DNA from 3 places in the Bacillus cereus group sp. BfR-BA-01360 genome. Region 3 is predicted to be linked to each of the others. Evidence: predicted binding sites of a transcription regulator. Region 3 holds the regulator's gene; each other region holds the start of a gene.

Region 1 (4,218 bases), on a different contig from region 3:
CTCACCTACAAGCATGACAGTCTTGTCTTCTTCGTAGCCAAGCTTTTTATATAAAGAGAAAGCTCTTATGTTTTCTAAATTTACAAGTAACGCAATTTTTTCATACCCTTTGTCCAATCCGTCATTTTCAACCGTTTTAATTAATTGGGAGCCAATTCCTCGTCCGCTATATTTGCTTGAAACAGATAATGTATCGATATAATACTCATCTAATTCTGCTTCTTTTTCTAACGTAATGGTTGAATCTTGGTGTAGCTTTTGCAGGTGTTTTACAATTGGAGCATCGAGCTGCTTTGCATGACTTCCGTGGTAAGCAACGATAATTCCAACTACTTTCCCATCTAATTCTTCAACGAAACAGTTTTCATAGCTCAACCGATTACCTGTTTTGGAAAACCAATTTTCAAGGCCTTTTAATACTTCTGTTTTCTCTTTTGCACCGGTGAGTTTCTCAGCAATTTCATGCAGAGCATTATACAATAGCGGAGCGATTGCTCGTGCATCTGTTTTTTTTGCTTTCCGAATCATAGTATCCCTCCTAATTGTTAACCTTATTGTAACATAAAATCAAATTGGAGCTACTCTATATCCATAATAGAGAAAGCTTTTTAAAGAAGCTATAATAAGGCTGAACAGTAAAATAAGGTGAATCATTTGTTTAGTTAGTAAGAAACATAGAGATTCCCTCACCTTAGGCTTATAAGTAGGTAGCCGTGTTCGATGACTCAATGATCCTTCTTTCCGAATTAAGATAAAATTACCGTTGTCGACTGGTACAAGATAAGATAGAATATTGCAGAGAGGTGAAATACATGGATAAACAATTAGCAAATACAATTTTAGATCAACTGAAAAATGGTGAGATAAAAGAGTATGTTGTAACAAAAGATGTATTTTATACGTTTCGTGAAGTTTTAGTAAACCGAGAAGATTTTAAACATTTTATTGGAAATGCACAGCGCGGTGGGCAGGTTATTTATACATATACGGAAACCCCACGTTCATAATAAGAGATAAAGGAGAGGCGATTTATGGGAGAGTTTAAACAAGGAGCTTTGCCACATTGGGACTATATGTGGAAAGATGAAGCTGGGAGAAGGCTTGTTGGCATGGTTATGTTTCCTGAGAGACGAAAGCATATGAAAGAGATCGTGGAAAGAATAAAAGTTGCCTATGAGCAAGGGAATAGAATTGAAACGACAGTAAAAGTACAACATACTTATCAACATGTTGAAGGAACTGTTGTATATTTTGATGAAGAGGCACCAGTATTTACGATTCAAGATAAAGAAGAAAATTTTCATCACATTTTTATAAAAGATGTTTCAAAGTTAAATATTATCAATGAATAACAAAGTTTTGTATATATAATGCACTTGTTTTACAATCCAGTCGCACGAATCAATATATGGATGTGCGTTTCTAATTGTCTTTTATCATTCAAATGATATTTTTATTATGTAACAAAATGAGTATATGTATTTAGAGAGTCGTATTTCTGATTTGTACAATATAGATAATGTGTAACCGGTTTCGAACAGATTACAACATACAGTCTGTTCTTTTTTGTGTGTGCTGGAGAAAAGGATTTCTTCAGCATTTCCCGTTTTTTACAAAAATGATTCTTAACATTTTTGTAAAAATGGTTAAATTCATTGACAACTTTTTTGAAAAGCACTTTATTGACATGAGTTTTAGAATGTTGTTTCATAGTCATTGTATTAAAAAAAACGACTGTTTATGTCGAAAAGTAAAAGTTAAAAAAAGAAAGAATTTATACATACATCTTGTGTCTTGTTTTAAAACGTAATACAATATATAGGGACATCGAGAATCGGCAGCGAGATATAAAAGGAAGAAAGGGAGGGTCGGAGATGTTAATTGCATATGATTCTATGACAGGGAACGTGAAGCGTTTCATCAACAAATTAAATATGCCGGCCGTTCAAATTAGTGAGGATTTAGTAATAGATGAAGAGTTTGTACTTATTACGTATACAACAGGTTTTGGAAATGTGCCAGAACGTGTTTTAGAATTTTTAGAACGCAATAATGCAAATTTAAAAGGCGTATCTGCAAGTGGCAATCGCAACTGGGGAGATATGTTTGGAGCGAGTGCAGACAAAATTTCAATGAAATACGAAGTACCTATTGTATCAAAATTTGAGTTATCTGGAACAAATAAGGATGTAGAATATTTTAAGGAAAGGGTGCGGGAGATTGCGACACATTGAACTGAATAATGAAATCACGCAAATGCAAGATGGTTTCTATCAGCTTCATAAAGATAAAGAAGCACTGGAAGTCTTTATGGAAGAAGCGAGAGCAAATACCATTCATTTTGATAGCGTGGCAGAACGAATAAAGTATATGATTGAACATGATTATTATTACAATGTTTTGGACGAGTATAAGTTGGAGGAAATAGAAGCAGTATACGATATTGCGTACGGAGAAAACTTTAAGTTCCAATCTTATATGGCAGCATCTAAGTTTTATAAAGATTATGCGCTCAAAACAAATGATCAAAAGCAATATTTAGAAAGCTATGAAGATCGTGTAGCAATTGTATCCTTATATTTGGGACGCGGTGATGTGAAAAAGGCAAAACAATTTGCGAGCATGATTGTTAAACAAAACTACCAACCAGCGACACCAACCTTTTTAAATGCCGGCAGAAGCAGAAGAGGAGAAATGGTGTCTTGTTTCTTGTTAGAGATGGATGATAGTTTAAATTCGATTGGATTTAATATTAATACGGCGATGCAGCTATCAAAAATCGGTGGCGGAGTAGCCTTGAACTTATCTAAGCTGCGTGCACGTGGTGAACAAATTAAAGGTATCGAGAACGCAGCAAGCGGTGTTGTACCAGTTATGAAATTACTTGAAGATTCGTTTTCATATGCGAATCAGTTGGGTTAACTTATGGCTCAACTATAAAACCGGGTCAATTGCTGGAACGCCTGAGTATATCGAGGTAGGATACTACGAAGAAATTACGTAGCGCCCCCTAAAAAACCAAGATTGCAGGAAATCAGCAGCCGAGCTCCTAAGTCTATTAGATATGGAGAAGGTTCAACGACCAAGTAGTTATGTAGGTGACTATATAGCTCGAACCTGGCTTCTCAAACCAAATTCAAAGGGTGTATATAGTTATGGAGAGAACAAAGAGCTTTATAACAAAAATATGTCCTATTTGTAAAAGTAAATATGTGGTTAATCAAAAGAACAAAAAATACACTGAGATTACATCACATTATTCCATTTCGTTTTTTTGAAAGTCTTGATCAAGCAAATCTTATGATGAATTTATTGCTACTTTGTGATTCGTGGCATATTTAGGTACATCAAAAACATGATGAGTGGCTAAACAAAGAATTTGGTGAGAAGAAGATATGGTCTGAACTCTATAGCGATATAGAGAGGGTAGCAGAAATGACTATCCCCCATACGTTTTAAGGTATGGAGTAACAATATGCAAAGAAAAGGTGCCGGTGCTGTATACTTAAACATTTTCCATTGGGATATTATTGAATTTCTCGATACAAAAAAAATAAATGCCGACGAGAAGAGCCGGATTCAGTCTCTATCAATCGGTATTATCGTTCCAAGTAAGTTCTTTGAGCTTGCTGAGAAAAATGAACCATTCCATGTTTTCGCACCATATACAGTATATAAAGAGTACGGAAAACATTTAGATGATATTGATATTGATGAAATGTATGATGAGTTAATGAGCAATCCAAATGTAAAGAAAAAGTCACTAGATTTAAGTGCGCGTGATATGCTCATTAAAATTGCAATGATTCAGCTTGAGTCTGGTTATCCATACTTAATGTTTAAATCAAATGCGAATCAGCAACATCCATTAAAGAATATTGGAACTGTGAAGATGTCGAACCTTTGTACAGAAATCTTTCAATTACAAGAAACATCCGAAATTAACGACTACGGTACAGATGACATAATCCGCCGTGATATTAACTGTAACTTAGGATCATTAAACATTGTAAACGTAATGGAGAATAAAGAAATTCGTGAAGCGGTACATGCAGGAATGGAAGCTTTAACAGCCGTTTCTGATATGACTGTTATTCCAAACGCACCAACTGTGAAGAAGGCAAATGATGAGCTTCATTCGGTTGGACTTGGTGCTATGAACTTACATGGATATTTAGCGAAAAATAAAATCGCTTATGAAAGTGCAGAAGCGAAAGA
Region 2 (4,218 bases), on a different contig from region 3:
AACGATTATATGCTTCTCGGTCTTCTGGAGCGACATTTTCAAAATCAAAGTGAATGTCGCGCATGCCATATTTTTCAGCTGTTTGAAGAATATTTGTAATAAACCTATTTTGAATTGTAGCACTTCTTAAAAAGATAGATGCTAATTCCGAACTGAAATTTCCATTTTCGATATTTGTAATGACGAGCATGGGAATTGTTTGGCCTTGTCTAGCAAGTTCAGCAATTCTAGCCGTTTCCGTCGGTTCTTTTAAGGTTCCATCTCTCTGTGGTTCAAAACTAAAATAAGCTAAGTATGTTAAATATGGGATAACAGCTCGCGTAGCATTCACTAGGCTTTCTTTAATCGGGATTGTCGATGGTTGTAAATAGGCAATAGATTCTACTGCTCGTTTGGAGCCTTTCGGTACATATAGTTGTTGTCCGACATGTAAAATAGATTTTAATGATAGATTATTTACTTTTGCTAAGCTGGCAAGGGGGACATTATACGTTTGTGAAATTTTATAAAGGCTGTCTCCTGGCTGGACATAATAATTATTTCCTTTCGTATTTACAATAAGTGCCTGGCCGACAACGAGTGTCTCGGCAGGGTTCAATCCATTATCTTTTACAATTTCTTCAGGTGTCGTTCCATATTTCATGGCTAAGCTATATACGCTATCGCCGCTACGAACAGTTACAATTTGAATCATATACGTGCTCCTTTCGGTGAAAGATCCATCGTTTTTATTTTATTTTTGATTCTCCTGTATTATGATTAAATGTATGTGAGGAAACAGAAGTGAGAAGGAGATAGAGATATGTTTGTAGCTGAACAAGAAATTGAGATTCGCTATGCGGAAACTGATCAAATGGGTGTTGTGTATCATTCTAATTATTTAGTATGGCTAGAGTTAGGGCGTACGAAATTAATACAAGATTTAGGATTCTCATATGTTGAAATGGAGAAAGACGGGATTATTTCTCCTGTCTTAGACTTACAAATTTCATATCGTAAAGCAATGCGTTATGGAGAAAAAGCAATTGTAAAAACATGGGTTGATTCTGTAAGTCCGCTCCGTGTTATATATGGGTATGAAATTTATAACGGTGATGGAGATCTTTGCATTACAGCAACAACAACAAATATTTGTGTTAAGAAAGAGGGGTTTCGACCAGTATCCCTTAAGAAACTATATCCAGAGTGGTATGCAAAATATGAAGAAATTAAGAGAAAATAAAAAACGTGGCATTTGCCACGCTTTTTTTTATTTCTCGTAATGAAATTGTGGAAAGGCATCGTCTTTGTTAAAAGTAACGGATAAATTATGACCATCAAAGTACCATTCATCATCACTTTCAATAAAGAATGTAATTCCTTCTTCTTGAATTTCAACAGCAGGTTGTGCCGGCTCGTCTTTACGTATACCTAAAGAAAGCCCTTTTTGCACTGTACTACAACCACCGTATTGTACGAAAAAGCGAATTGTATCGCCAGATTGTAAGTTTAATTCTTCTTTGTACCAAGTTGCAGCTTCTTTTGTTACAGAAAGATTCATATATAGTTCCTCCAAATAATATGGGTTTTATATTAGTATAAAAAATAACGCAAAAAGACGCTATTAATATGCTTTGCGTTTTCTTTTTGCGTTATGTGGGTTATCATCTTACTTTTGTTTCTTTGTAAAATTTGCCTTTGGTTCAGTTTTATTTATAATTCGTCCAATATTTGCACGATGTCTATAAATTACCATACCAGCTAATAAACACATTGCAACAATAAAGATTTTATCCCCATTCACAATTGATGCGATAACAGCTGCGATTGCTGTCACCATAGAAGAAAGAGATACATATCTCGTTGTAAATAGAAGGGTGAAAAAGACAACAGCTAATATTGCAAAAATAATGGGTGCATAACATAATAGTACCCCAGCAGAAGTGGCAACTGCTTTTCCACCACGAAATCTTGCGAAAATTGGATATACATGTCCAAGAACAGCGGCTAATCCAAACAAAAGTGGATGGATATCTAAGCTGAAAATAAGCGGTAAGCCTGTTGCTAATGTCCCTTTTAAAATGTCGGCAATTGTAACGATAAAACCGGCTTTTTTCCCTAATGTACGAAATGTATTCGTTCCTCCTAAATTTCCGCTGCCATGCTCGCGAATGTCGATTCCATAACCAATCTTTCCAACTACAAGTGCAAATGGAATCGAACCAAGTAGATAGGCCACGATTAATAAAAGGTATGTAATAAACATAAGTTCAGTCTCCTTTATTCAAATGTGTTGATAAAGGGTAAAAAGAGTTTTTCCCGTATATTGTACCATACATTTGTAAAGAGCACATTTCTTTTTTGTAAAATGATTCGTCAATGTTTCTTAAAAAACTTTCACAGGAATGTTACATTTCTCGCAGAATCATCCGAACTATATGTTGTATCATTTAGTTAGATTGGTAACAAGATATAGTTGGAGGGTTCGGTAATGATAACAAAAAGTATACGTGAAGAAGAACTTATGAAGGTTTTTGAAACAATTGTCCATGGTCATGAACAGGATTTAATGCAAGAAAATGCAAATGTCGATGGCCGATCTCCGATGGGGATGATGGGAACATTGGCTTCAGAGAGTGCAAAATATTATGCAGTAGAAACGTTATTATCTGATCAAGTGAGAAAAGCGATTAAGCAAAATATATTATATCCACATGATTTAGATTTTTATGTGACAGGTACGACAACATGTTCACAAATTCCATTAGCACAAATGTTGGAGAATGGATTTCATACAGGACACGGTCATATGAGAGAACCGCAAGATATAAAAAGTGCATTGGCGCTTGCTTCGATTATTTTTCAGGCTAATCAAAATATGCAGCATGGTGGACAATCGTTTGCGCTATTTGATGTTGATTTAGCGCCGTATGTAAAAAAAACATTTGAAAGAAATAAAAAACGATTAGAAAAATATCCATTACAAGCGGAACAAATAGAAGAGTTTGCATGGAAAGAAACAGAAAATGATACGTACCAAGCATGTGAAGCGTTTATTCATAATTCCAATAGTATGCATAGCCGAGGTGGTGGACAAGTACCGTTTATTTCTATTAATTACGGAACAGACACATCAAAAGAAGGAAGACTATTAATTAAACAATTGTTACGGGCAACGCAAGCGGGCTTAGGGGCAGGAGAAACACCCATTTTTCCTATTCAAATTTTTAAATTAAAAAAAGGTGTGAATTTTGAAGAGAGTGATCCGAACTATGATTTATTTGAATTAGCGTTAGAAACGACAGCAGAGCGATTATTTCCGAATTTCTCATTTTTAGATGCACCGTTTAATGCTGCTTATTATGATGGAAGTCATGAAAGTGAAGCGTGTTATATGGGGTGTAGAACTCGTGTGATGGCTAACATTCATGGGGAGGAAAATGCAATTGGAAGAGGAAATCTCTCTTTTACATCTATCAATTTAGTGAAATTAGCATTGATTAGTGGATCAAAAGAAGCTTTTTTTGAGGTATTACAGTATTATCTAGATCTTGGTGTTCGTCAACTGCTAGAAAGATTTGCTTACCAATGTACAAAAAAAGCAAGAGATTTTCAATTTTTATATTCACAAGGCGTATGGCGTGGGGGAGAGAAGTTACAACCTGAAGATTCTGTAGCTGAAATCTTAAAACAAGGTACGCTTAGCATCGGTTTTATTGGTCTTGCGGAATGTTTAGTTGCTTTAACTGGTAAACACCATGGAGAAGATGAAGGTACTTGGCAACTTGGGTATGAAATCGTTCGGTTTATGAGACAGAAAATGGACGAGGCAACAGAGAAATACAATTTGAATTTTTCGTTAATCGCAACGCCGGCCGAAGGACTTTCTGGAAAATTCGTGAAAAAGGATCGAGAAGAGTTCGGGAGTATAAATGGGGTAACCGATCGTAATTACTATACAAATTCATTTCATATTCCGGTGTATTACCCTATTCAAGCTGTGAAAAAAATTCGATTAGAGGGGCCTTTTCATGCACTGTGTAACGGGGGGCATATTACGTATATTGAATTAGATGGTGCTGCTGTTCATAATGTAAAAGCATTAAAACAAATTGTACAAGCGATGTCGCAGTATGGAGTAGGATACGGATCAATCAATCATCCTGTGGACCGTTGTAAGTGCTGTGGTTATCGTGGTGTAATTGAAAATGAGTGTCCAAGTTGTGGGAACGAAAATGA
Region 3 (4,218 bases):
GCACCAAGAACAATATTTTGCATGGATAACACATCCACTCCGTATACATAAGCTAGTGTAATCACGCATTCACGAACTTGTTCTGTAATTGATTTTTTAGGAACAAGCGCCGATAATCCTTCAACAAATAGTGAAAAATCAAAGAAATCATTCCAAATTGCAGGTGCATTTCCTGTTTCATTTTTCGGCATCACTGTTACCTTTGGAATACGAAGTTCTTCTTGTACATGTTCAAACTGTTCTGGATTAAACGAACCAAATACATCATTAAAAGAATGCGTAATATTCTCATATGAAGTAAAATCAAACGTTTCTTCTAAGAAATATTTTTTTACTTGGTTGTACTTCGTTCTACTTAACCTATTGTATAAGAAAATACTTAAAACAATATCATCAAAAAACTGTTTTGGAGATAATGGTGGTTGCAGTTCATATATAAACATACGAATGTCTTTTTCCTTTTTGATATAGACATTTAAAAGCCCAATTGCTTCTAGCTTTCTTCGTTCCTCATATATTTCAGGAAGCTGCATTTGCATGGTTACCATAAGAGAGTGGTGCGTATTCTCTTTACCAAACAAGCGATCTTGTTCCAACTCCCCCCATAGTGTCATGTATAAACTAAAAGCTTTGCTACCTACTAAAGGTTGGTATAGCATGGTTAATACTTTCCGGTCATAGCTATGCAACAACCCTTTTGCGCTTACTTTATAACGATCAATTGGCAATAGCTCCATCCATGACTGTTTTTCCATCCTTGAAATTCCTTTCTTTCATCCATTCTACCCTAACATCTACCATGTGTTCACCTTATAGAACTTCTTAGTGAAAAAGAGCTATTAGCTTACGCTTCTAGCTCTCCTGTCCCGTTATTCGCAAATCAGATTTTTGTCCCGCTATTTTAGGGCAGTAAAACTCCCACCTTAAGATTTAGAGAGAAACAAGGAAGATAACGGGCCATAATACCCAATCAGCGCGAGGTGAAAACCTCGTCTTATTCTCTCTCTTTTTGCAGTATATCTTTTAATTCTTCAATAAACACATTTAAATCTTTAAATTGGCGATATACTGAAGCAAATCGTACATAAGCAACATCATCGATATCCCTTAATGCTTCCATCACAATTTCACCAATCATATCGCTTTTTACTTCCGATATTCCTAGATTCCGAAGCTCACGCTCTACATTTTGCGTTACTTCCTCCAATTGCTTTAAAGATACCGGTCGTTTTTCACAAGCTTTAATTAAGCCACGTAAAATCTTTTCTTTATTAAATTCTTCTCGTGTACCTTCTTTTTTTACAACAATAAGAGGTGGTTCTTCCACTCGTTCAAATGTTGTAAATCGGTTTAAACAACTTTCACATTCTCTCCTTCTTCGAATAGAGCGTCCTTCATCTACTGGACGTGAATCCAGCACTCTCGTACCATTATGAAAACAGGATGGACAACGCAACGTATTCACTCCCTTACAAAATAATCTTTACTCTTTTTCATTTCTCTACACGTAAATATATATCCACATTATATAACTTATTTATCTGTGCTTACCACTTTAAACTTATTTTATATAAATTAAAAAAAGAGGTGTATTATACACCTCTTTACATTTTAAATCAATTATGTCCTTTTTTAAAGAGCTTTTGTTTCTCTTTGCTTAATTTCGAAGCTACCTGTACCTCGAGGAAGCTCGATGCTCTCGCGCGTTTTCGCATTTAAGCCTTCTGCAATATATTCTGCAGCAACATTTGGATCGATACGATCCCCGCAAGTATAAACATCAATACTCGCATAGCCGTGTTCTGGAAAGCTGTGAATTGTTAAGTGTGATTCCGAAATAATTACAACTCCACTTACACCCTGCGGTGCAAACTTATGAAAGGCAACCTCACGTACTTCAGCACCAGCTCTTAGCGCTGCATCCACAAACAATTGTTCAATAAACGGCATATCATTAAGCTTGTCGAAATCGCAATCCCAAAGTTCAGCGATTACGTGACGACCCATAGTGTCCATAGTATCCATTCTACAGTTCCCCCTTATAAATTTAATCTAACTGTTCGAATTGAAAACTAATTTGCAATTTGGCTTGCTCCACTACCACGGGGGAAAGTTAGTCCAGAGAGGTCCTAACCCTTTAAGTAGTGACTACGTACCTCAGCTCTTAAGTTTACGAGTGTTAGTATACTTTGTTTATTTTCATTTTGCAACAACAGTTTTTTTGATTTTTTGTCAAATTCTCTTCTTTACTTTTCCCAAAATGAAATAAACGATTCACAAATACAGTAATCACAATGTTTTTCAGTATGTATCTTACTTAATAATATATCCATATAACTTTTTCATTTTTTTGAAAAGGAAAAAGAAGGCAAGCAATTGCTTGCCTTCTCATTTTTTCACTTAAATATGTTGAACATTTTCTTGTTTTGCTAGTTCTGCAGTAACTAATTTCACAAGATCGACAACACGGCGAGAGTAGCCCCACTCATTATCGTACCAAGCAAGAACTTTCACTTTACGTTCAGCCATTACCATTGTGGATAAACCATCAATAATCGCTGAGTGTGTATTCGTATTGAAATCAATAGAAACTAAAGGCTCTTCACTGAACTCAATAATTCCTTTCATTGTACCATTTGCAACTGTTTTAAACGCTTCATTAATGTCCTCAACTGTTACATCACGTTTTAAATCAACTACTAAGTCAACAAGTGACACGTTTGGTGTTGGCACGCGAAGCGCCATACCGTGAAGTTTTCCATTTAAATGCGGAAGAACTTTCGCTAATGCTTTTGCAGCTCCTGTTGTTGTAGGGATGATAGACTGCCCACAAGCGCGTGCTCTTCGTAAATCTTTATGTGGATTATCAATATTTTTTTGGTCATTTGTATAAGCGTGAACAGTTGTCATTAAACCGTTTTCAATTCCGAACTGTTCATCTAACACCTTCACAACAGGTGCTAAACAGTTTGTTGTACAAGATGCATTTGAAATAACTGTATGTTTTGTTACATCTAATTGTTCTTCATTTACACCAACTACAACTGTTACATCTTCATTTTTACCAGGCGCTGTTAAAATAACTTTTTTCGCACCAGCTTCTACATGAAGCATCGCTTTTTCTTTTGCATTAAATTTACCAGTTGCTTCAATTACAACTTCTACACCTAGCTCTTTCCAAGGCAATTCTTTTGGATCGCGATTGTTTAGAAGGCGAATCATTTTTCCATCCACTAGTAAATGATCTTCAAATGCTTCAATTGTTCCATCAAACTTTCCATGAATTGTATCATACTTAATCAAATGTGCTAATGTTTCCGCTGGATAGCTTGCATTAATCGCCACAATTTCGAATGCGCTTTCTTTTATTGCCTGACGAAATACCATTCTTCCAATACGTCCAAAACCATTAATTGCCACACGAATCATAATATGTTATCCCCCTTGAATGCGTTATACTATTTATCTCCAATCCCAATAATAGTATAACATAAAAAGGGAATATGTCACTAAACATTTTCATTAATTTCAAAATTTTTTAGTTAATCATGCTCCATTCCTTTAAAATCCGCTGCAATTGTTCTTTTGTCTCAGCAATTGTGCCATCATTATAGATCACTTTATCTCCTAATGTTATCTTTTCTGCTAGCGGCATTTGTGAATGAATCCTCACTTTCGCTTCTTCTTCTGAAAAACCATTTCGCTTCATTAAACGTTCTAACTGTATACTCGGTGAAACTGCTACAACTAAAACATAATCTACAAGATTTGTTAAATTCCCTTCAAACAAAAGAGGAATATCTAACACAACCGCTTGTACTCCTTCTTTTATGTACCGATCCTTTTGTTCATTCATCTCTTTGCGTACAGCAGGATGCACAATTCCATTTAATTGCATTCGTTTTTCTTCATTATGAAACACAATACTCCCAAGCTTTTGACGATTTAATTCTCCATCCTCCTGTAATATTTCTTTTCCAAAAACCTCTACAATTTTGTTATATGCTGGTTTCCCTTGTTCTACAACCTCTCTTGCAACAATATCCGCATCAATAACAGGAATGTTACATTCACGTAACATTTGCGAAACGGTGCTTTTTCCGCTTGCAATACCTCCTGTTAGTCCAATTACAACTGTCATTCGTTTTCCTCCTTAACAATAAGGCGTGAAACTCATGTTCCACGCCTCTATATTTTCCAAAGTCCAATAATAATCAG

The links. Region 3 encodes NrdR, which represses ribonucleotide reductase genes. Its sites were predicted from a motif close to AACACNATATATNGTGTT; they were not measured.
Positions count from the first base shown of each region.
Region 1: a site for NrdR is predicted at 1,809-1,826, ahead of nrdI (class Ib ribonucleoside-diphosphate reductase assembly flavoprotein NrdI). Genes of this name have one in related genera too.
Region 2: a site for NrdR is predicted at 2,410-2,427, ahead of MR056_RS18560 (anaerobic ribonucleoside triphosphate reductase). Genes of this name have one in related genera too.

Region 1 is NZ_JAKUFV010000003.1:80,117-84,334, forward strand. It holds gene MR056_RS04025 (GNAT family N-acetyltransferase) at 1-528, opposite strand, end outside; gene MR056_RS04030 (hypothetical protein) at 813-1,007, shown strand; gene MR056_RS04035 (hypothetical protein) at 1,032-1,352, shown strand; gene nrdI (class Ib ribonucleoside-diphosphate reductase assembly flavoprotein NrdI) at 1,875-2,234, shown strand; partial or broken gene MR056_RS04045 (ribonucleotide reductase N-terminal alpha domain-containing protein) at 2,221-2,919, shown strand; gene MR056_RS04050 (ribonucleoside-diphosphate reductase subunit alpha) at 3,449-4,218, shown strand, end outside.
Region 2 is NZ_JAKUFV010000026.1:31,477-35,694, reverse strand. It holds gene MR056_RS18580 (glycoside hydrolase family 18 protein) at 1-694, opposite strand, end outside; gene MR056_RS18575 (acyl-CoA thioesterase) at 803-1,222, shown strand; gene MR056_RS18570 (HesB/YadR/YfhF family protein) at 1,250-1,540, opposite strand; gene plsY (glycerol-3-phosphate 1-O-acyltransferase PlsY) at 1,649-2,245, opposite strand; gene MR056_RS18560 (anaerobic ribonucleoside triphosphate reductase) at 2,471-4,218, shown strand, end outside.
Region 3 is NZ_JAKUFV010000006.1:113,160-117,377, forward strand. It holds gene MR056_RS08115 (replication initiation and membrane attachment family protein) at 1-755, opposite strand, end outside; gene nrdR (transcriptional regulator NrdR) at 995-1,456, opposite strand; gene speD (adenosylmethionine decarboxylase) at 1,633-2,016, opposite strand; gene MR056_RS08130 (glyceraldehyde-3-phosphate dehydrogenase) at 2,401-3,429, opposite strand; gene coaE (dephospho-CoA kinase) at 3,539-4,141, opposite strand; gene ytaF (sporulation membrane protein YtaF) at 4,189-4,218, opposite strand, start outside.